Methylomagnum ishizawai: one gene and its partner. Each later gene encodes a partner of the first gene's protein in a complex. Links are inferred from orthologs where the notes say so. Each region holds a gene or a part of one and is shown on either strand. Other genes may lie near its edges.

The links.
Region 2: the proteins of uvrB (region 1) and uvrD are in contact, whole or in part, in a crystal structure (PDB 7EGT), measured with the Thermus thermophilus proteins. The link is inferred for Methylomagnum ishizawai from one-to-one orthologs. Residues at the interface, in WP_096411307.1 of Thermus thermophilus: Glu23, Leu25, Arg26, Asp27, Gly28, Glu29, Arg30, Phe31, Arg55, Glu326, Asp327, Phe328, Glu379, Ser382, Gln383, His398, Gly400, Arg401; in WP_096412145.1 of Thermus thermophilus: His654, Arg656, Phe657, Gln666, Asp668, Glu669, Lys680, Arg681, Leu682, Ser683, Lys685, Tyr686, Ala687.

What each region holds. Positions count from the first base shown.
Region 1 is NZ_FXAM01000001.1:1,769,760-1,780,347, forward strand. The notes cover bases 1-2,917. They hold uvrB (excinuclease ABC subunit UvrB), read left to right. Parts: upstream 1-384; coding sequence 385-2,451; downstream 2,452-2,917. Other genes in these bases: B9N93_RS08010 (pyridoxal phosphate-dependent aminotransferase), read right to left, coding at 1-218; B9N93_RS08020 (polysaccharide deacetylase family protein), read left to right, coding at 2,784-2,917. Also shown: more of B9N93_RS08020, read left to right, coding at 2,918-3,998; B9N93_RS08025 (reprolysin-like metallopeptidase), read left to right, coding at 4,169-5,728; B9N93_RS08030 (DUF4410 domain-containing protein), read left to right, coding at 5,784-6,509; B9N93_RS08035 (hypothetical protein), read right to left, coding at 6,601-7,347; cax (calcium/proton exchanger), read right to left, coding at 7,360-8,451; B9N93_RS08045 (EcsC family protein), read right to left, coding at 8,632-9,450; B9N93_RS08050 (hypothetical protein), read right to left, coding at 9,453-10,049; B9N93_RS08055 (heavy metal translocating P-type ATPase), read right to left, coding at 10,110-10,588. UniProt on the Escherichia coli protein: The UvrABC repair system catalyzes the recognition and processing of DNA lesions. A damage recognition complex composed of 2 UvrA and 2 UvrB subunits scans DNA for abnormalities.
Region 2 is NZ_FXAM01000001.1:625,473-636,078, reverse strand. The notes cover bases 7,526-10,460. They hold uvrD (DNA helicase II), read right to left. Parts: upstream 10,113-10,460; coding sequence 7,938-10,112; downstream 7,526-7,937. Other genes in these bases: B9N93_RS02720 (YgaP family membrane protein), read left to right, coding at 10,192-10,449; B9N93_RS02730 (PepSY-associated TM helix domain-containing protein), read left to right, coding at 7,526-7,931. In the rest of the region: panC (pantoate--beta-alanine ligase), read left to right, coding at 1-89; B9N93_RS02770 (hypothetical protein), read right to left, coding at 93-512; yihA (ribosome biogenesis GTP-binding protein YihA/YsxC), read right to left, coding at 853-1,482; B9N93_RS02760 (c-type cytochrome), read left to right, coding at 1,690-2,268; B9N93_RS02755 (thiol:disulfide interchange protein DsbA/DsbL), read left to right, coding at 2,312-3,004; B9N93_RS02750 (endonuclease/exonuclease/phosphatase family protein), read left to right, coding at 3,097-3,876; hxlB (6-phospho-3-hexuloisomerase), read right to left, coding at 3,992-4,525; hxlA (3-hexulose-6-phosphate synthase), read right to left, coding at 4,535-5,176; B9N93_RS02735 (hypothetical protein), read right to left, coding at 5,643-6,233; more of B9N93_RS02730, read left to right, coding at 6,660-7,525. UniProt on the Escherichia coli protein: A helicase with DNA-dependent ATPase activity. Unwinds DNA duplexes with 3'-5' polarity. Translocates on single-stranded DNA with 3'-5' polarity. Initiates unwinding more efficiently from a nicked substrate than double-stranded DNA.

The DNA of each region.
Region 1 (10,588 bases):
CCGGGGGTGCCGTCCACGGCGGTGTATTTGGTGAAGCCCGAGTGGATGGCCGCTATCGCCGCCTGTTTGATGTGTTCGGGGGTGTCGAAATCGGGTTCGCCGGCTCCGAGTCCCACGATATCCTTGCCGGCGGCCCGCATGGCGGCGGCGCGGGCGGTGACGGCCAGGGTGGGGGAGGGCTTGATGGATAGGACGCGGTCGGAGAGTCTGATGTTCATCGTGGGCGCTGTGCGAAGGCGTGGAAAAAGCGAGAGGATAGCCATGCGGGGCGGGGCTGTCGAGTATGGAACCCCGGCCCCGGCCCAAACCATTCCGGGTCATCTCCGCCTAATATCGGGGCATCCGCCCATCCGATCCACCCGCGTTTATAGGTAGCGCACCATCATGCCGATCAAACCCGTGCTAGACGAATCCCTCCCGCAACAGCCGACCCAGGGCAAGCCGTTCCGCCTGCGCAGCCCGTTCCAGCCTGCGGGCGACCAACCCGAGGCCATCCGCCAATTGGTGCGGGGCGTCAACGATGGCTTGTTGCACCAAACCTTGCTCGGCGTTACCGGCTCGGGCAAGACCTACACCGTTTCCCAGGTGATTCAGGAAACCCAATTACCCACTTTGATCCTGGCCCCGAATAAAACCCTGGCCGCCCAACTTTACGGCGAGATGAAGGAATTCTTCCCGGAAAACTCGGTGGAATACTTTGTTTCCTATTACGACTATTACCAGCCCGAAGCCTATGTCCCGTCTTCCGATACCTATATCCAGAAGGACGCCTCGCTCAACGAGCATATCGAGCAAATGCGGCTGTCGGCTACCAAGGCGCTGATCGAGCGGCGCGATACCGTGATCGTGGCGACGGTGTCGGCCATCTACGGTTTGGGCGAACCGGCCTCGTATTTCAGCATGGTGCTGCACTTGGTGCGCGGCGATATGATCGACCAGCGCACCCTGCTGCGCCGTCTCGCCGAACTGCAATACACCCGCAACGATACCGAATTGCGCCGCGCCACTTTCCGGGCGCGGGGCGAGGTGGTCGATGTGTTCCCGGCGGAATCCGAACGCGAAGCCCTCCGTATCGAATTGTTCGACGGCGAAATCGAACGCCTGTCGTTGTTCGATCCCCTGACCGGCGCGATCCTGGCCCGCATCGCCCGCTACACCGTGTTCCCCAAGACCCATTACGTCACCCCGCGCGAAAAAATCCTGGAGGCCATCGACCAGATCAAGCTGGATTTGAAGGCGCGGCTGGACGAATTGCGCGATGCCCATAAGCTGGTCGAGGCCCAGCGCCTGGAACAGCGCACCTTGTTCGATTTGGAAGTCATGCTGGAAGTGGGGTATTGCCCCGGCATCGAGAACTACTCGCGCTATCTCTCCGGGCGCGGGCCGGGCGAGCCGCCGCCGACCTTGTTCGATTACCTGCCCGCCGAGGCCCTGGTGGTGATCGACGAAAGCCATGTCACCATCCCCCAGTTGGGCGCGATGTACCGGGGCGACCGCTCGCGTAAGGAAACCCTGGTGGAATACGGCTTCCGCCTGCCTTCGGCCTTGGACAACCGGCCTTTGCAATTCGAGGAATTCGAGGCACGCGCCCCGCGCCGCATCTATGTTTCGGCCACGCCCGGCCCTTACGAACTCAAGCATTCCGGGGCCATCGTCGAGCAGGTGGTGCGCCCGACCGGCCTGGTGGACCCGGAGGTCGAAATCCGCCCGGTGCTGAACCAGGTGCAGGATTTGCTCTCGGAAATCCGCCAGCGTGTCGCCAGGAACGAGCGGGTCTTGGTGACCACGCTGACCAAGCGCATGGCCGAGGATTTGACCGAATACCTGTATGAACACGGGGTCGCCGTGCGCTATTTGCACTCGGACGTGGAGACGGTGGAGCGGGTCGAAATCATCCGCGACCTGAGGCTCGGCAAGTTCGCGGTGCTGGTCGGCATCAACCTCTTGCGCGAGGGCTTGGATATCCCCGAGGTGTCCCTGGTCGCCATCCTCGACGCCGACAAAGAAGGCTTCCTGCGCTCGACCGGCTCCTTGATCCAGACCATAGGCCGCGCCGCCCGCAACGTCCACGGCAAGGCCATCCTCTACGCCGACACCGTCACCGGCTCCATCGCCCGCGCCCTGGAGGAAACCGAACGCCGCCGCGCCAAGCAAATCGCCCACAACCTCGCAACCGGGCAGGTGCCGCAAAGCATTGTCAAACGGGTGGTGGATATTTTGGAAGTGCCGATCCCCGGCGCGGCAACGGGGGCGAAAACCCGGTCCGCCGCCCAGGTGGGCGAACCCCAGGCCGGTTATCGTGCGGTGAAACCCAAGGACGCGGCCAAGCTCGTCAAGCAGTTGGAAGAACAGATGTACGCCCACGCCAAGGAACTGCGCTTCGAGGAAGCGGCGCGGCTCCGGGATGAAATCCAGCGCCTCCGGGACGAGGTTTTGGTCGGCGGCGCTTGACCCGGACCCTATGGGAACGCGGGTCTTGGCTTGTCGCTCGGGTTGTACGGTGCAAATCCAGGTTCGCGCTCCGGGTCTCCGGGGCCTGAGGCCGGTTTGGCACTGGCGGGCGGGTTAATGCGCTGTTTATAGTCCGGCCATCCGGCCAGTATCCGGGGCGGGACCGGGAGATACCCTGTCCCAGGCGGGTTGAGGCCAGCATCGTCCAATGGCTCGCTTCGGGAAAAAGATTGTTCGGTTTCCGACAAGGCTTGCCCTTGTCACAAGCGATGCCCGCGCCCGGCATAATAGCGGTCGAAATTCTTTCAGAATCCCATTCCTAGCGAGCCGCTATGTCCATCATCCATCACGCCCTGGTCCTCAATCTCCACCAGCCGCCCGGCAACCTCGAACATCTCCTCGCGGAACAACCCTGGGAAGCCCGTGAAATCCTCTACGCCTACGACCGCATCCCGCGCTTCCTCTGGGGTTACGAGGATGTCGCCAGGGTTCATCTTTCCTTGTCGGGCACTTTGCTGGAAACCCTGTCCAGCCCGGAATTCCAGAGCAGTGTCTATGGCATCATCGATTGCGGCTCCCTGTTATGGCATTTGCAGAACGAAAAGATCATCGATATTTTGGGCACGGGTTATTACCACCCGGTATTCCCCCTGATTCCCGAGGCCGACCGCGACGAGCATATCGCCCGCTGGCAGGGTATCGCCCGGCATTTGTTCTGGCGCAATGGATTCCAGGGGTTTTGGCCGCCGGAAATGGGTTTTTCCATGGAACTGATTCCGCTGCTGAAGAAATTCGGCTACCGCTATGTGATCGTGGATAGCGAGCATGTGGAGCCGGTCACGCCCATGGATTGGCACGAATTACGTTACCGTCCGCATATCGCCCGCTATGGCGACGACGAGATCATCGTCATCGTGCGCGACCGCGAATTGTCCGACGCCCAGGAGTCGGGCATGGATTACATCTGGTTCGTGAAGGAAGTGGCCCAGCGCACCCAGTGGTGCGAATTCGAGCCACTGGTCGTCACCTGTACCGATGGCGAGAACGGCGGCTGGTTCCGCAACACCCAGAACGAGGTCAATTTCTGGGGCGCGTTCTACCGCGAGCTTTTGGACGAGGCCCGCAAGGACAGCCTGATCCGGCCCACCTTCATCAAGGATTACCTGGATAAGCACGGGGCCGTGGGCGAGGTGCGGGTGAAGACCGGGGCGTGGAACACCGGCTGGCACCATGGCAACGATTTCGTCCAATGGACCGGCTCGCAGGCGCAGAAGGACTCGCTGGCGCGGGTCGAGAAGGTGAGCGCCCAGGTCCACGAGGCGCTGATCGAAGCCGCCGAGCGCGAATTGGGCGACCAGGAGCGCTATGAATTGGAGTCCGCCCACTGGCGTTTGCTGCGGGCCGAGACCAGTTGCAATTTCTACTGGGGCGAGGATTGGGTGAACCGTTGTCATGCCGACCTGGACGCGGCGGTGGCGACCTTGAATCGCTTCCGCGCCAAGAAATATTCTTTGGACGGCGATCCCGGTTGGCATCTTCCCGGCTGAGCGGCGCGGCCTTGGTCTGGCTGCGGCATGGCGGAATCGACGCTCCGCCCCGGCTGCCGGATCGCGCCGCGTTCCATCCGGGCTCGGCGGTCCTGGATTTCCCTTCCCACCCAAAACCGTCTTCCTCAGGGCTATAATCCCAGGACTCGCGCTATTCAGGAGTCTCCGCCATGCGCTATCGAACCGCCTGGATTATCGGCCTGTTGACCGGCTTGGCCGGGAACCCCGCCCAAGCCGGGAATCCCGGCCCCCAATCCCTCCAAATCCTGCTGCAAGATATTTCGACTCCCTCCGGCGTGCGTTTCCACGTCGCGCCGGAGATCGCCCAGGATCGCATCCAGGCCCAGCCGGAAGGCACGGCCTGGCCCGATATTATCCGTAGCCTGCTGCGTGGCTATAACTACGCCGGTACGTGGTCGGCTGGCGGCAAGCTGACCGAGGTCAATGTCACCGGGCGCAACGGCGATGGTCGGGCACCCGCCGCCGCCGCGCCGTCGCCGGGCGAACTGTTCGCCTACCGTCCCGGCCGGTCGATCCCGGCCCAATACCGGATTTACGCGCCGGGTTCGGTCTACCCCATCGACGTGCCCGCCCGGCGCCTCAGGAACATGAAGAAGGGCGAGCGCCTCTATGCCAACCTGCCCGATGGCCGCTATGCCTTGGTCCACGACAACGCCTGGAAACACGACAATGGCGACCTGACCTGGGTCGGTTATCTCGACGGCCCGCAAGGCCGTTACCGGGCGCTGTTGACCTTGGGCGAGGGAGCCTTGGCCGGGCAAATCCTGACCCCCGGTGGCTTGTACAAGTTGGAATCGGACGAGGGCGGCGGCCAATGGTTGGTCGATATGGAGGCCTCGGGCTTGCAGAACGGCGGTTTCGAAGGCGACGAAAGCCCGGTGTCCAGCGGTGTCGGCGGGGCCGGTCCGTTGCCGCAATCCGTGGTGGGCGAGGGGGCGAAGGTCAAGGTGCAGGATGGCGGGGGTTCGACCCAGCCCGTCGATACCACCGCCACCCAGGATGGCAAGACCCGCATCGACGTGTTGCTGCTCTACACCGCCGGGATGGGCAATGCCGGGGTCTCCACCCGTTTGAACCAACTCATGGCGCTGGCGAACCAAGCCTTGGCGGATAGCCAGGTGAACGCCGTGTTCCGCTTAGCCGCGGCCCAGAAGGTCGGGTATGCCGACCGTACCCTCAACGCCACCGCCCTGGACCGGCTGACCTATGCCGGCAAGGGCTTCCGCAATATTCCCCGCCTACGCGCCCGGTACGGTGCGGACGTGGTGGCCTTGGTCCGTCCCTTCAAACCGCAGAGCCAGGGCGGCAACTGCGGCATCGCCTGGGTCGATGGCGGCGGCGACACCCCGCTGACCGCCGACCAGGCCTTCGCTGTGGTGGGCTATGGCGCGGCGGGCGGTTATTACTGCTCGGACTACGCCCTGGCCCACGAGATCGGCCACGTCATGGGGGCCACCCACGACCGCGCCCATGCCACCACTCCCGGCAAATTCCCCTATTCGTATGGCTATGGCATTCCCGGCCAATTCGGCGACATCATGAGTTATTACGATCCCGAGGTCGGGGTCTACGCCAATCCCGACCTGGCTGTTTGCGCGGGTTCGGCCTGCGGAGTGCCCATCGACCAGCCGGGGGCGGCGAACGTAGCCCTGACCTTCAACCAGACCGCGCCGACCGTGGCGGCTTTCTCGCGGTCGACCTCCCCATAGATGGGGATTTCCATTTCCATCCTCTTCCCACCACCATAACCAAAACGAGGCATCCATGCGTTTCCTGTTCCCGCTCAAATCCTTCGTCCTCGCCTTCGCGGTCCTGGGGCTGGCCGGTTGCGCCGGTTCCAAGATCAAGAACACCACCGAAATCGCCGCTTCCGGCCTGCCCAGGCCGCAGCAGGTCTTGATTTATAACTTCGCCGTCAGCCCCTCCGAGGTCAAGGCCGGTTCCGGGCTACTGTCCAAACTCCAGAACACCGATCCCACCGCCGAGGAAATGCAGATCGGCCGGGAAGTGGCCGACGCCCTGGCGACCGAGCTGACGGTGAAACTCCAGTCCTGGGGTTTGAACGCGATCCGGGCCGACCAGAACATGCCGCTGAATCCGGGGTCGATCCTGATTACCGGGCAATTCGTCAACATCGACGAGGGCAGCCGCCTGAAACGGACGGTCATCGGTTTCGGCGCGGGGCAATCCTCCATCGACGCCAATGTCAGCGTGATGGCCCCGACCAACCAGGGCTATCAGCAATTGATCGGCTTCGACGCCCACGCCGACAGCGGCAAGATGCCCGGCGCGGCGGTCATGGGTCCGGTCGGCGCCGCCGCCGGGGCTGGCACGGCGGCGGTGGTGGCCACCAACGCCACCTTGGGCGCGGTCAAGAACTACAAATCTTCCTCGGCGCAGGAAGCCAAGGGCATGGCCGACGAGGTCGCCAAGGCATTGGGCAAGTATTTCGCGGAGCAGGGCTGGATCGATCCCAGCTTGGTCAAGTAGCGGGCGGGGCGCGGGGTTCCGCGCCAAAGTCCGGGAAACGACAACGGCCCCGCCGGGCGGCGACGCCCGGCGGGGCCGTTCGCGTCGGGGGTCAGAGTTCGATGGACTGCCTGCCGCCGGGGATGCCGTCGCCCGCCAGGAGGCAGCTTTGCGGATACACCCAATCGCCGTCGTCGGGACCGTGGATCAGGATGCCGGTCATGAAGGCGTAGTCGTAGACCTTGGGATCGACCCCGCCCAGCAGGCGTTCGCCGTCCTCGCGGATGATCTGGCAGGCCAGCCGGGTGGCGGCCAGGAGGTCGGGTTGTTCGCCATAGCGGAGGCCGGACAGCAGCTTCTGGCGGACGCAGCATTGTTCGAGGTCGTCGAAATCGGTGCGCGGATCGATGCGGCCCGAGGCCAGTTCCTTGAGTACCGCCGCCAGCGAACCGCAGGCGTGGGAAGCCTCGTGCAAGCCCTCCCGGTAGACCGCCCCGATTTCCCCTTCCCCGGAAATGGCGATATGCGGCAGGGCGAAGAACACGAAGCGCCGCCGCCCGCCCACCAGGGGGGCATGGGACACGCCGGTCAGGATGCCGCTGCGCCCCAGCAGCAGGAAACCGCCCAGGCTGCGGCAGCCGAAGGTCTTGCCCCAGTGGCGGGTGACCCCGGTCACGAAGGCCGAGGCGATTTCGTCCCGGCACACCGCGACCATCCCCAGGGTATTGGCGTCCTCGAAGCCGTGGTCGGCGAGGCGGACGGCACCGCGCTGGAGATAGTCGTCCAGGGGCAGGCTGCCCGGCAGGCGGGTATCCAGGGCTTGCCGGAACAGCGGGAAATCGTTGGATGGCGTGGGCATCGGGGCTCCGTGTCAGGGGTGGAAATAGAAAGCCGTGCCCAATATCCCATAGGTGGTGAGCAGCAGGGAACCTTCCAGCCAATTCGAGCGGCCATCGGCGCTGATGGAATTGGCGATGCCCACCGCGATGACCGCCGCCACCAGTTCGAAGGAATGGAATTCCAGGTTCATGGGCTTGCCCATCAGGAAGCCGACGATGACCAGCACCGGCGCGACGAACATGGCGATTTGCAGGCTCGACCCCACCGCCACGGCGACCGCGAGGTCCATCTTGTTCTTCATGGCGAAATTGGCGACGGTGATGTATTCCACCATGCCGCCGAACAAGGGGATCAGGATCACGCCGATGAACAGCTCGGTCAGGCCCATGCTGGTGATCGCCAGCTTGAGGCTGTCGACCAGCAACTCCGAGACGAACACCAGGAGGCCGCTTCCCGCCAGCAGGATGAGGATGGGTTTCCAGAGGGCGACTTGCTCTTTGGCGGCGTCCTCGTCCGAATGCAGCGAGGCTTCGTCCAATTCGTAGAGCTGGCGGTGGTTCTGCATCGAGAATACCAGGGACAGCATATAGAACATCAGCAGCAAACCGGCGGCGACCAGGGAGAAATGGTCGAGCAGTTTGGGGTCCAGCCCGGAGGAGGTGTAGTGGATCGCGGTCGGGGTCAGCAGCACCACCAGGGCCAGGTTCAGGGAGGAGGCGTTGATGCGGGCGACCCGCGAGGGGAAGCGTTGCTCGCGGTGTTTCAGGCCACCCAGGAGCATCCCGGCCCCCAGCGCCAGCAGCAGGTTGGCCGCGATGGTGCCGGTGATGCTGGCCTTCACCACATCGCCCAAACCTTGGGACAGCGCCACCACCGAGATGATCATCTCGGTGGCGTTGCCGAAGGTGGCGTTGAGCAAGCCGCCCAGGGTGGGGCCGACTTCGCCCGCGATGGTTTCGGTCGATTCGGCGATGAGGGCGGCGATGGGGATGATCGCCAACCCCGAGATCAGGAATACAGCCATCGGATCGAGCGCCAGCCGCTCCGCCAGGAAACTGGCGGGCACCAGGATCAGAATCCACCATACGGTCTTGCTGCCGAGTTCGCGGGGCAGGGTTCCCATTGTTTGCCTTGTGTTTTTACTTCGTCCAGAGGGAGGGTTCGTGGCCGGGATGGCCGATGCGGGGAGTGAGCGCCCGCGCTTATCTTATGGCGGCGGAGGGCCGGACCGGCCCTCCGCCGCGGTGATTCCGCTGATTCGGGTATGCGTCCCGAGTTCCGTAAAACGATTGATGCGGGCGCGCTAAATCGGCGCGATCCAGGCCACTTTGCCCCGCTCGCGCAGCCAGCGCTCCTGGAATACCCGCTTGGCCGCCACCCCGGCTCGGCTGACGAACTGCCGGTTTAAATAGGCGTTGAAGGCAATATTGAAACCGGGGATTAACGCGCCCAGTTCCGCCCCCAGCACCGCCCGTTGCAAGGCCTTGTTGGCCGATTCTTCCATCGCCTGGTTGATGAGCGAGGTTTCGATCTGGCGGCGGTGGCATTCCAGGGCGCGGGCTTTTTGTTCCGGGGTCGCGGCCAAGGATAGCGCCAGGATGCCGATCATGGTGTGCCGGTCGGCTTCGCCATGGGCCGCGTAGCCATAGGCCTGCGAAACCTCGTGGATCACCCTGAGGGCACCGAACAGCAAGGCGGGGATGCCCACCGCCGTCGAGACCGGCCCGCCCGCCCCGGTGGCCGCGCCCATGCCGAGGGCGATGCGGCTGGCGTCGGCGATGATCCGGTCGGCCAGGGCGTCGCAAAATTCCAGCGGCTGGGCGGCGATATCGTCGAGGCTGCGCATATCCGTCAAGCGTAGGCGCTTATCCTTGAAAATGCTGTCGTCGCGGGCGATTTGCCCGGCGGCTTTGTTGAGGGCGTTCATCGCCGCCTGGACCGGGGCGTCGGGGATGAGCTTGCCGCTCAGCTTGCCCAGCGAACCCGCGACTTGGTTGGCCAGGCGCTTGGTCATACCGGGCTTTTCGCCTTTCCAGGCCGCGATGGCGCAGACCTGCCGCAATTCATATTCGTTCAGCACATGCGGGGTGCCGTCAATCGCGGTAAGGCTCTGCGCGGCCATGCTCAGCGCTTGCTCCCGTCGTGTGGATAACGCCGCTCCAGATCGTCCAGGAAACGGTTGATTTGCTTCATGCCGCCCCGGGCGAACTTGGGCGAGTGGCCTTGCCGCCATTTTTCCAGCCGTTTGCGGTTGCCGGGCCAGAGGGCGGCGGCCCCCGCGATCAGGAAGGGCGTGCCGAGGACGCCCGGCACCACGACGCCGATCACCCCGGCCACGATCAGCACCCAGGCCACATCCTTGGCGAGATGCTCGACGCGGTCCACGACATCCGCGTCATTGGCGTCGCCGTCGCCGGTTTCCGGGGCGATTTTGACGAGGCAGGGCAGGGTGGCGGGTGCCGCTTCCGGTGCGGAGTGCGTGTCGTTGGCTTGGGTTGCCGCCGTGACCGGTGCCGCTTCGGGGTTATGTTCGGGGGGCGGTGTGGCTGTGTCGGTGGCCGCGGTGTCGGTGGCCACTTCCAAGGTGGAGCCTGGGGCCGGTGTGTCGTCGTGGGGGCCGGGTGCCGCCGGTTCCGTGGGGGTGGGCGCTAGGGCGATGTCCGCGCCGGGCTGGGCTTTCCGGCGTCTTTTTTTGGGGGAGTTGGTCGTGTTGGCGTTCATACCCTGAATCTCTTTATATGAATTGCGGCGGGCGGGGAGGCGTTCCCCGCCCACTAGGCGCTAGACCGTCAACCGTGCGGGCTGGTTGCGGCTGGCGGCGCTGGCGCGCAACGAAGCCTTGGCGGAACGGTAGACGTTGTATACGGCGATATTGGCCAGGATGCCCGCCGTGATGCCGTTCAAGAGCCCCGCGAACGCCCCGACGATGCAGAGCAGGTTGGGGATCATCGCGGTGCGGCAGGTTTTGACGATACGCTCGCGGTTTTCCGCCGAGAGCGCCGCGATATCCGCCAAGGGTTCCAGCGATTCGCCGAGCAGCACGATATCGACCGCCACATCATCCGCCAAATCGGCCCCACCGGCCAGCGCGACGGTGACGTGGGCGTGTTCGCGCAGGGCCGGGCTGGTGCGGGAGTTTCCTATCCAGACTGGGCGCACGTCCCGGCGGCGCAAGCCTTCCAGGAACAGGGTTTTGCGCTCCACCGACAAATCGCCGCTGTGAAGTTCCACGCCGAGTTGCTGGGCGAGGGCGGCGGTTT
Region 2 (10,606 bases), 1.1 Mb from region 1 along the record:
CTGGGCCGGGGGAAACCCGGTGGGTCGTCCTGACCGCCGCACGGCTGGGGAAGGCGCGCTTGATCGATAATCTCCAGGTGGAGCTATAAGCCTCAAACATCCGGGCCGGGATGCTTGGCCTGGGCCGCCCGCGTCTCGGCCTCCATGAGACCGGCGGCATAATAAAATCCATGCGAGACGGCCAGATAGGCCATGGCCATCACGAAGGCATCCGACACCGGCAGGTTGTTGACCATCCCATAGAACTTGGCCCCCACCGCCGTGGCGAAAAAGGTATAGGCCATAATCAAAGCCTCGATGCGGCTGCCCTTCAAATAGCGGAAATACCACAGCCCCAATTGGCTGAATACCAGATAGCCGATGACGACCAGGAAGTTATTAAGCAAGGGGCCATACATGCCGTCGTCGTCGGGCACGATGAAATCGGGATGGTTGATCACGGCGATACCGCCCAGGATCGATAACCAGACGGCGAAGTGAAAGTTGAAACTGACGAGTTTTTGGATATTCATGTGGGCGGGCCTAGACGATGGGTTTCAAGGGGATTCCGGCAGGCGGGATGGGCCGGTGCCCGGCGGTTCCGGGGGGAACGCGCCGCGCTCATTCGAGACAGCGGGACGGGGATAAGTTCCGGGTAGGGACCGGTGGAATTCCTGGGTATCACGAGGGCCGGGGCCGGTTGGAACTTTCTCCGGCGGAAGGGGGTCATAGGGCCATTCAGGCACGACGCGAACTACTCACCTCCTCTCTTTGGGTAGTTTTCTCAATCCCGGTTCCCCCCAACCGGGAACTCCAAGACTCCGAAGCATTTTCCCCTTTTTTGCTTCGGAGTTTTTTTTGCCCGGCGATCCCTCAAAGCCCGCCGTCCGGCACCGCGCCCGGCCCGCATTCGAACCAGCGGTCCAACACGGCATGGGCCTCCTCCACACCGACCCGCTTGAGGGCGGAGAACAATTGCAGGCCGATGTCCGGGCCTTGCCATCCGGCCAACTCCCGCCTGACCTTGTGCAGGGTATCGAGGGCCGCGCCCCGACTGAGCTTGTCGGCCTTGGTCAGGGCGATATGCAGGGATAGGCGGTAATGGGCGCACCATTCGATCATGCGCCAATCGAAATCGGTCAAGGGACGGCGGATGTCCATCACCAAAAAAACCCCGCGCAGGGCTTGGCGCTGGCTCAGATAGTTCTCTATCATCGCCCCCCATGTTTTGCGCATGGCCTCGGGCACCTCGGCGTAGCCGTAGCCCGGCAGATCGACCAGGCGCCGGTCCGCGTCGAGTTGGAAGAAATTGAGCAGTTGGGTCCGGCCCGGCGTCTTGCTGACCCTGGCGAGGGATTTCTGTTGGGTGATCAGGTTGATGGCGCTGGACTTCCCGGCGTTGGACCGGCCCGCGAACGCGACCTCCAAGCCTTGGTCGGGAGGGGCGTTGCTCAGCTTCGAGGCGCTCGCCAGGAAACTGGCGGAATGATAAATGGATTTCACGATAGGCCGTTGGGGAAATAATTGACTTTTGTAGTTTACCCGTATTTGATTGCGGGTTTGAAGCGGACCACGCCCATTGGGTTTTTCAGCGCCACGCCGCCACCGGGACCATGCCCCAAGCCACCGCCCCGGACGGCCCGTTTACATTCATATCAATAACATCCGGCTATCAGCGAGGTATCGGGAATGGGAAAACTAAGGTTTTGGATGGGTCTGTTACTGGCGGGCGGCGTCGCCCTCGCCCATGCCCAAGGCAATCCCGCCGCCGGCAAGGAAAAAGCCATGGTCTGCGCCGGCTGCCATGGCGAGGACGGCAATAGCAGCGCCCCGATTTTCCCCAAGATCGCGGGCCAGCACGCCGCCTACATCGCCAAGCAACTCCACGATTTCAAATCCCAGAAGCGCGGCGACCCCACCATGGGCGCCTTGGCCGAACCCCTCACCGGCCAGGATATCGACGATCTCGCGGCCTATTACAGCCAGCAGAAGATCACCATCGAGAAGACGGAAGCCAACGCCCTCGGCGAAACCATCTACCGCACCGGCAACCTCAAGACCGGCGTCCCGGCCTGCACCGGCTGCCACGGCTTCGGCGGCAACGGCAATCCGGGCGCGGTGTTCCCCCAGCTCAACGGGCAGTACGCCGCCTATGTCGAAAAGACCCTCCGGGATTTCAAGGCCGGGGAACGCGGCAACGATATGAACGGCATGATGCGCGCCCTGGCGGCCCGGATGAACGAGGCGGAAATCAAGGCGGTGGCGGACTACATTTCCAGCCTCCAATAATCCACGCTTCCCATAACACTCCCTGTATTTTTGACGAGGTATCATGATGAAACTGCTGTTCGGGTTCATGGCGGGCTGGCTGTTGCTATCCGCGCCGGTTTTCGCCGAGGAGTTCAAAGCCGGCACCGACTACGACACAATCAACCCGGCCCAACCCACTTCCGATCCCAGCAAGGTCGAGGTGATGGAATTCTTCTGGTATGGCTGTCCGCATTGCTACCACTTCGAGCCCGACCTGAACAACTGGATCAGGAGCAAACCGCAGAACGTGGTGTTCATCCGCCAACCGGCAGTGTTCAACGAACATTGGCGCAACCACGCCAAGGCGTTCTTCACCGCCGAGGCCTTGGGCGTGGTGGAGAAGGTCCATAGCGATTTCTTCGACGCCATCCAGAACAAGCACCAGACCCTGGAATCGGAGAAGGACCTGGGCAAGTTCTTCGCCGCCCACGGCGTGAAGGAGGACGACTTCAAAGCGGCCTTCAAGTCCTTCGCGGTGGATTCCAAACTGCGCCAGGCCGAGGGCATGGCCGCCCGCTACGGCGTCACCGGCACGCCCAGCATCGTAGTGAACGGCAAATATCTGGTCGGTCCCGCCAAGGCCAAAAGCTTCGCCCGCATGATCGAAATCACCAACGCGCTCATCAAGAAGGAAACCGAGGCCAAGCCCCCGGTGGCGGAAGCCCATGGCGCCCCGCCGATTCCCGAAGCACCGGCCCTGAAAGCGGCCCATTAGGCCACCGCCCAGGGTATGGACCCCACAGGACCGCCGCTCCCAGGCGGCGGATCCGCGTCCGGGGAACGCGCAACCCACGCAGACCCCAGCCCATGACATCCGTGCCCGACCGCCCGCGCCGCCTGAAACTGGCGAGTTTCAACATCCAGACCGGCATTAGCACTTCGAGCTACCGCGACTACCTCACCGGGGGCTGGCGACACATCCTGCCCTCGCGGAAACGCCTGCCCAACCTCAACCGCATCGCCCAACTCCTCAAACCCTTCGACCTGGTGGGCCTACAGGAAGTGGACGGCGGCGGCGCCCGCAGCCACAACATCGTGCAAGCCGAATATCTGGCCGAACACGCGGGCTTCCCTTATTGGCATAACCAGGTCAACCGCCGTTTCGGCAATATCGCCCTGCATAGCAACGGCCTGCTGAGCCGCCTGAAGCCGGATACCGTCCACGATTACAAACTGCCGGGCTTGCCGGGGCGGGGCGCGTTGTTGGCACGGTTCGGCCAATCGGGCGAGGATGCCTTGTATGTTGGCGTGCTGCATCTGTCCCTGGCGCAACGGACCCGGCTTCGGCAACTGGCCTTCGTCGGCGAGTTGATCCACGACCTGCCCTATGTGGTGCTAATGGGGGATTTCAATTGCGAACCCGATTCCCCGGAATTGAACCTCCTGTTCCAGACCACCCGGCTGTGCGATCCCGCCTGCCAGATCAGCACCTTCCCGAGTTGGCGTCCGCACCGGATGCTGGACCACATCCTGGTCACGCCCGAATTGAAGGTGGAAAAGGTCCGGGCGCTGAATTTCACCTGCTCGGACCATTTGCCAGTCGCGATGGAAATCGCCCTGCCGAGGCATTTACCGATCGGCGGCTGAAGCGCATCGGGAGGGTCAACCCGTATGCGCCCGGCCCGCGCAATCCCCAAGGCATAAAAAAAGGGCAGGATATGAATCCTGCCCTGGCGACTTTCTGGAACCACCCCGCGGGGGATTATTCCAAATTGGCGTGCCGGGTCCGCATTTCTTCTTCCGGAATCCCCTTTTCGTGGATGATATGCGAAATGGTGGCTTCCAGGAGCATCAGCGTGGATAGCTCGAACACAGTGCCCATCGGCATACCGACAACCTTGCCGTATTGCTCGGGGCTGCCGATTTGCAGCACCGAACCCGCCATGTCGGCGATGGTCGAGCTGCTCTTGGCCGAAATCAGCACGATCTCGGCACCCAATTGCTTGGCCCGCTTCGTGTAGGCGATCATGGTCTCGGTTTCCCCGGAACCGGAGATGACGATCAACAAATCCCCCGCACGGATGCTCGGCGTCACGATCTCACCGACGACATAGACGTCATAACCGCCATGCATCAACCTCATTGCAAAGAATCTTGCAACCAAGGCCGACCGACCGGCACCCGCGATGAATATGCGCGATGCCTTATCGAGTATGCCGGTTAATTTTTCTTCATAGCTAGCATCGGTAGCCGAAAGGATGCTGGTAATCTTGTCTATGATGAGCTGCTGATGCATATGGGTTCCTTAGGCGGCGCTGGCCAGTTCGCAAATTTCACGGGCGGCATCGGCGGGGGACGGCGCACCGTAGATGGCGGCACCGACGACCACGATGTTCGCGCCGGCCTGGGCGACTTGCTGCACGGTGGACTGCTTGATGCCGCCGGCCACGGAAATACGCATCGGCAGGCCCAGCTTGGCCACGGCTTGCAGGTCGGCGAACGGGGTCTGACCGGCGGCCTGGGCGTCGAGACCGGTGTGGACACCGATGATTTGGGCACCCAGCTTGGCGGATTCCCTGGCGCACGCGGCCTTGTCGGGAACATTGATCAGATCGACCTGCACTTCGGCGCCATGGGCATTGGCAGCCTTGATCACGCCGGCGATGGTCGCCAAACCGGAAACACCCAGCACGGTGCAAATGTCAGCGCCCGCCGCATAGAACGGGGTGGCTTCGTATTCACCGGCATCCATGGTCTTGAGGTCGACCAGGATCAGCTTGTTGGGATAAAGCTTGCGCAATTCCTTGACCAAGCTCACGCCGTTATGCTTGATGCACGGGGTGCCGATTTCGAAAATGTCAACATAAGGAGCCGCGAGGCTGGCGAGCTTCAGGGTCTGGGCAACATCCAAAGAATCGAGTGCCAATTGAATTAACGGTCTTGCCATGGTGTATGCTCCGATTGGTTATGGTTGGTTACAGGTTTTATGCTTAGAAATGCATCGCCCTATTTCAGACGAATGTCAACTCCTAACTGTGTAGCGCGTAGGCCATCGCCTTAATCAAGCTGTTGGCACATCGCTTCGATGCCTAAGCTCGCAAGCAATTTTCACCCAGCCTTATTAAGATTCTTGATATACCTAGCAACTCCCGTCTCGGCCGACTTTTTCGCGGAAGCCTCCAGGTCCCTAATATACTTGGCCACCCCGGTCTCGACGACTTTCTTTTCAGACGACTCCAGGTTTTTAATATACTTAGCTACTCCGCTTAGCTCCGCCATAATATGTACTCCGATATAACTTTGATTAAGCGCGATACTGGTTATCGCATCAACAATTTCGATTCAAGTCGAAACCGCCGGAACCTGTCAACAGCCCTGATATCCGGGTATTTCTCGGTACCGCGTCTTATGACTTAGAGCTTATTGCTTTTGATATATTTGGCTACGCCGGTTTCGGGGGCTTTGGGAGCGGCGTTGGCTTCGAGATTCTTGAGATAGCGGGCAACCCCGGTGCCGGCCGCTTTGCGGGCGGAAGCTTCGAGTTCCTTCAGGTATTTGGCAACCCCGGTTTCTCCGCCCACGGTACCTGTGGACGCGACAGGAGCGGCACTATAACGAACTTCCTGGCCCTTGGGCCGTTTGGTGCTCCAAAATACCAAGCCCGCCAAGGCGAAAACGACCAAGGCAACGGGAAAGTTATCCATCGAGGAACCACCTTCGGTGGTCACCACAGGTTCGGCGGCACTGGCTGGGGTGGAATCGGCTTCGGCTTCCGACGACTTGGACACCGCCGACGACGCGACGACTTGGCTGCGCTTCGCCTGCTTCGCTTGTTCGGCGGCTTCGCGCTCCTTGGCGGCTTGGTCGTGCTTGGAGATCAGATCGGCATCGCGGGTGATGACCTGCGGCTCGAAATCCGCCGCTGGATATTTGGACTCCGCCGAAGCCAAGGGACTGGACAGCAGCAGCGCCGCCGCCAATAAACCCGTCGTCGTATTGCTCATTTTCACGTCTTTCCCCTATCTAATGTCCTGAGAAGTGGGTGCAGCCCCAAGCGAATCAGGGCTGGATGGCCGCTAGTGCCTGTAGTATAAGGGGGCATGCCGCCAAATGGAATAGAGAGTTTCCTGTCGCGACACATTGGCATTCCCAGCGGATGCAACTCCACCTTTCATGGAGAACCCTCTTACACCCGGCCTGCTATCGAGGCATTATAAACGGATGGTTGGCCTTATAGATACCATGAGTTTGAAGCCCGGCCGCAGGCCCGCTTCCCTTTGAATATCGGCAAACTCCGCTGGTATCGGACGATCTTGCCCATCGGTCGCGACCTTTTCCAACGCCGTCCCCGACCGCCTGTTATCCCCCTGGTTGGACCGGACCTGGCGGGGATACGATAAGCTATCCCTCCCGCCGTCCCACTCCCCGCCATGAACGCTAAACCCCCGCACCGCCCCTGTCCGAAAATCCATCGCTGGCTGGCGCTCCCCTTGGGGCTGTTCTTCGCGCTGATCGGGTTGAGCGGCGCTCTCGCCCTTTATGGTCCGGCCTTGGATTTATGGCTGGACCCCCGGCTCTCCATCGAGCGCCCCAAAGCCCCGCCGCTTGCGCTAGACCCTATCCTGGCGGCGGTACGGGCCGCGCACCCCCGGAGGCCCGGAAGCTGGACGCTGGAACTCCCCCGCACCCCGGACGGCATGTTAACCGCCTGGTATGAAAATCCCGAGGAAACCCAAGGCCGGTTCTACGCGCCGTTGATGGTGTCGGTGAATCCTTATACGGCGGAAATCGTCGCCAGCCGTTTCTGGGGCGAGACGGCGGCCACCCGCCTCTCGGACTGGCATACGCAACTCGGCCTGGGCCGCACGGGCTGGAACTGGGTGGGTGGACTGGGACTGGCGCTGGTGCTGACGGTGGTTTCCGGCCTGTGGCTGGGGTTATCGGAGCCGGTCGGAATCAAGCGGATATTCACGCCGGGCGGCGGGAAGCGCCTGGGACGGCTGATCCGGGACGGGCACCGGCTATTCGGGCTCGCCATCGCCCTGCCCTTGCTGGCCCAGGCTTGCACGGGATTCGGCCTAGCCTTCCCGCGGGTACCGGAATCGCTATTGGGAACCTCCGGCATGGGCCACGACGACGACGGCCCCGCCATCCGCAGCACGGCCATGCCCAACGATAGGCCGGTCGGGTTGGACGAGGCGGTGCTATTGGCGCGTGGCCCGTTCCCGCACGCGGAGGTGCGGCGGGTGGCGACGCCCGAGGGGAAAACCGGCACCTACCGCATCTCGCTGCGGCAGCCCTGGGAAGTGAACCAGCGCCATCCGCTCACCACGGTCTGGGTGGACCAGTACAGCGGCCAAATCCGCGAGGTCCGCAATCCCGCCCGGTTCGGCGCGGGGGAAACCGCGATGACTTGGCTGTGGCCGCTGCATACCGGGGAAACCTGGGGCACGGGAGGCCGGTTCCTATGGTTCCTCGCCGGCCTGGCCCCCGCCTTGCTGTTCGCCAGCGGCGTATTGGGCTGGTTGATCCGGCGGGGCCGGGTACGCGATATGCCGGTGGATTTCGGGCCGCTATGGGCAGATATCCGGCATCTCGCGGCCAGGGCGCGTCCCCTGGCTGCATGGCTGCTCAAGCACGGCGGGCAAGGCGCGGCCTGGGTGGTGTCGGCCATCAAAGCCCTGCTGCGGAAATGCGCCTGACCGCCCTCAAACCGGCTGCAAACGGGCGGACAACAGCATCAGTTCCTTAATGCCCACCGTGGCGAAATTCACCTCGACGCTGGTCTTGTCGCCATCGCCTTTGAACTTGAGGATGACGCCCACGCCGAAACTGGCATGGCGCACCCGCTGTCCCACCCTGAACCCGCCGACGCTTGGACCCGCCGGACGGGTGCCCAGGGCGGGCGCGGCGGCTTTGGGCGCGGCGGTCTTGCCCTTCATCCTCACGTCATGGCGATATTCCTGGGGAATCTCCCGCAAGAACCGGGATTGCCGGGGATAGGTCTCCTTGCCATAGAGGCGCCGGGTTTCGGCGTGGGTCAGGAACAACTTGCGCTTGGCGCGGGTGATGCCCACATAGCACAGGCGGCGCTCTTCCTCCAAGCGGGCGACATCCTCGATGGACTGCACGCTGGGGAACAAACCCTCCTCCAAACCCACCACGAATACCAGATCGAACTCCAAGCCCTTGGCGGCATGCAAGGTCATGAGTTGCACGCAATCGTCGTCCGCGTCGCCCCGGTTATCGCCGGCTTCCAAGGCCGCGTGGGCGAGGAATTGGTCCAGCTTGGGCAATTCCGAATCCAGGTGCGGTTCCGTCTCGAACTGGCGGGCGGCGTTGATGAATTCGTCGAGGTTTTCCAAGCGGGCCTCGCCCTGCCCGCCTTTTTCCTTTTCATAATGTTCCCTGAGGCCGGAACCCAGGACGACCCGCTGTACCCGCTCCCACAGCGCCAGTTCGGCGGTGTCGTAGGCCAGTTTTTCGATCAGTTGCAGGAACCCGGCCAGGAGCGCACGGGCGCGGGCGGGCAAGGCCGCCGCGTCGCCGCACAACCGCTCCGCCGCCCGCCACAGCGGCAGGCGCTGGTCGCGGGCCAGATCGCGGATCAAGTCCAGGGTCTTGGTGCCGATGCCGCGGGTCGGCGTATTCACCACCCGCTCGAAGGAAGCATCGTCGTCGCGGTTGGCGACCAAGCGGAGATAGGCCAAGGCGTCCTTGATCTCGGCCCGCTCGAAGAAGCGCAAGCCGCCATAGACCCGGTAGGGCACGCCCAAGGCCACTAGCTTTTCCTCGAATTGGCGGGACTGTGCGTTGGAACGATACAGGATCGCCGCATCGCGGCGGGCATGGCCTTCCGCCGCCCATTGCCGGATGCGTTCCACCACGAAATAGGCTTCATCCTGCTCGTTGAAAGCGGCATAGACCGCAATCGGCTCGCCCTCGGTGCCCTGGGTCCACAGGGTTTTGCCCAAACGGCTTTGGTTATGGGCGATCAAGGCATTGGCGGCCTTGAGGATATGGCCGGTGGAACGGTAGTTCTGCTCCAGCCGCACCAAACGGTGTTGGGGATAATCCTGCTGGAACCGGGCGAGATTCTCGACCTTGGCCCCGCGCCAGCTATAAATCGATTGATCGTCGTCGCCGACCGCGAACAGATTTTCGTGGCGCTCGGTCAGCAGCCTGAGCCAGGCGTATTGGATCTGGTTGGTATCCTGGAACTCATCGACCAGGACGTGCTGGAAACGCTCCTGATAATGCGCCAGCGCCGTGGGCGTATCGCGCAGGAACTCATGGGCGCGTAGCAATAACTCGGCGAAATCCACCAGCCCCGAGCGTTCGCAGACTTCCTCGTAGGCCAGATAGACCCTCAGCATCTGCCGCTCGAACGGGTCCGGGGACACGGGCAGGTGGCGGGCGCGGCGGCCTTCCTCCTTGTGGCCGTTGAGGGTCCACTGGACTTGGCGCGGCGGCCAGCGGGCCTCGTCCAAATCCAGGCTCTTGAGCAAGCGGCGGATCAACCGGTATTGGTCGTCGGAATCGAGAACCTGGAAGGTCTCCGGCAGTTTGGCTTCCCGCGCGTGCCGTCTGAGCAGGCGATGGGCCAAGCCGTGGAACGTGCCCACCCACATGCCGGTGGTCGGGGCGGACAGCATCGCTTCGATGCGGCCACGCATTTCGTTGGCAGCCTTGTTGGTGAAAGTGACCGCCAGCACGCCATGGGGGGAAACTTCCTCCACTTGCATCAGCCAAGCGATGCGATGCACCAGCACGCGGGTCTTGCCACTGCCGGCCCCGGCCAGGACCAACAAGGCCGGACAAGGGGAAGTCACGGCCTCGCGCTGGGCCGGATTCAGGGAATCGATGATCGCTGGAATGTTCATCGCAGCATTTTACCGGAATCGGCTTGCGCCATCCGGCCCGAGCAAGCAAAATCTAGTGTTTCAATCTAGGAGCCCGGCGATGAACTTCGATTTCAAACGCATGACGCAGCGCGAACTGAATATCGGCCTGCAAGAACAGAAAATCCGCTACGGCGTGGGCATCGGCGCTTTGCTGGCATCGGTGTTCATGGCGAACATCCCGCTTTTGGTCGTCGGCGGTGTCCTGGTCGCCACCGCCAAGCTGCGCTGGTGCCCGGTCTATTCCGGGATGAGCAAAAGCACCGTGCAGCCGGGCGAAGAAATGCCCGCCGCCGGTTGCTGCGGCGGACACCACTGAGGCCACCCGCCGTTCCCAGCCACACGGGACACCCGCCACGGCATCCGTTCCCCGACCGGGTGCCGAACCCGCCTCCAACCTGGGAAACCTTTCCCGCCCACCCCGCCGGAATCTATCGCATCCACACCCCGCCCAAACCCCCGGCCGGCCCCGCGAC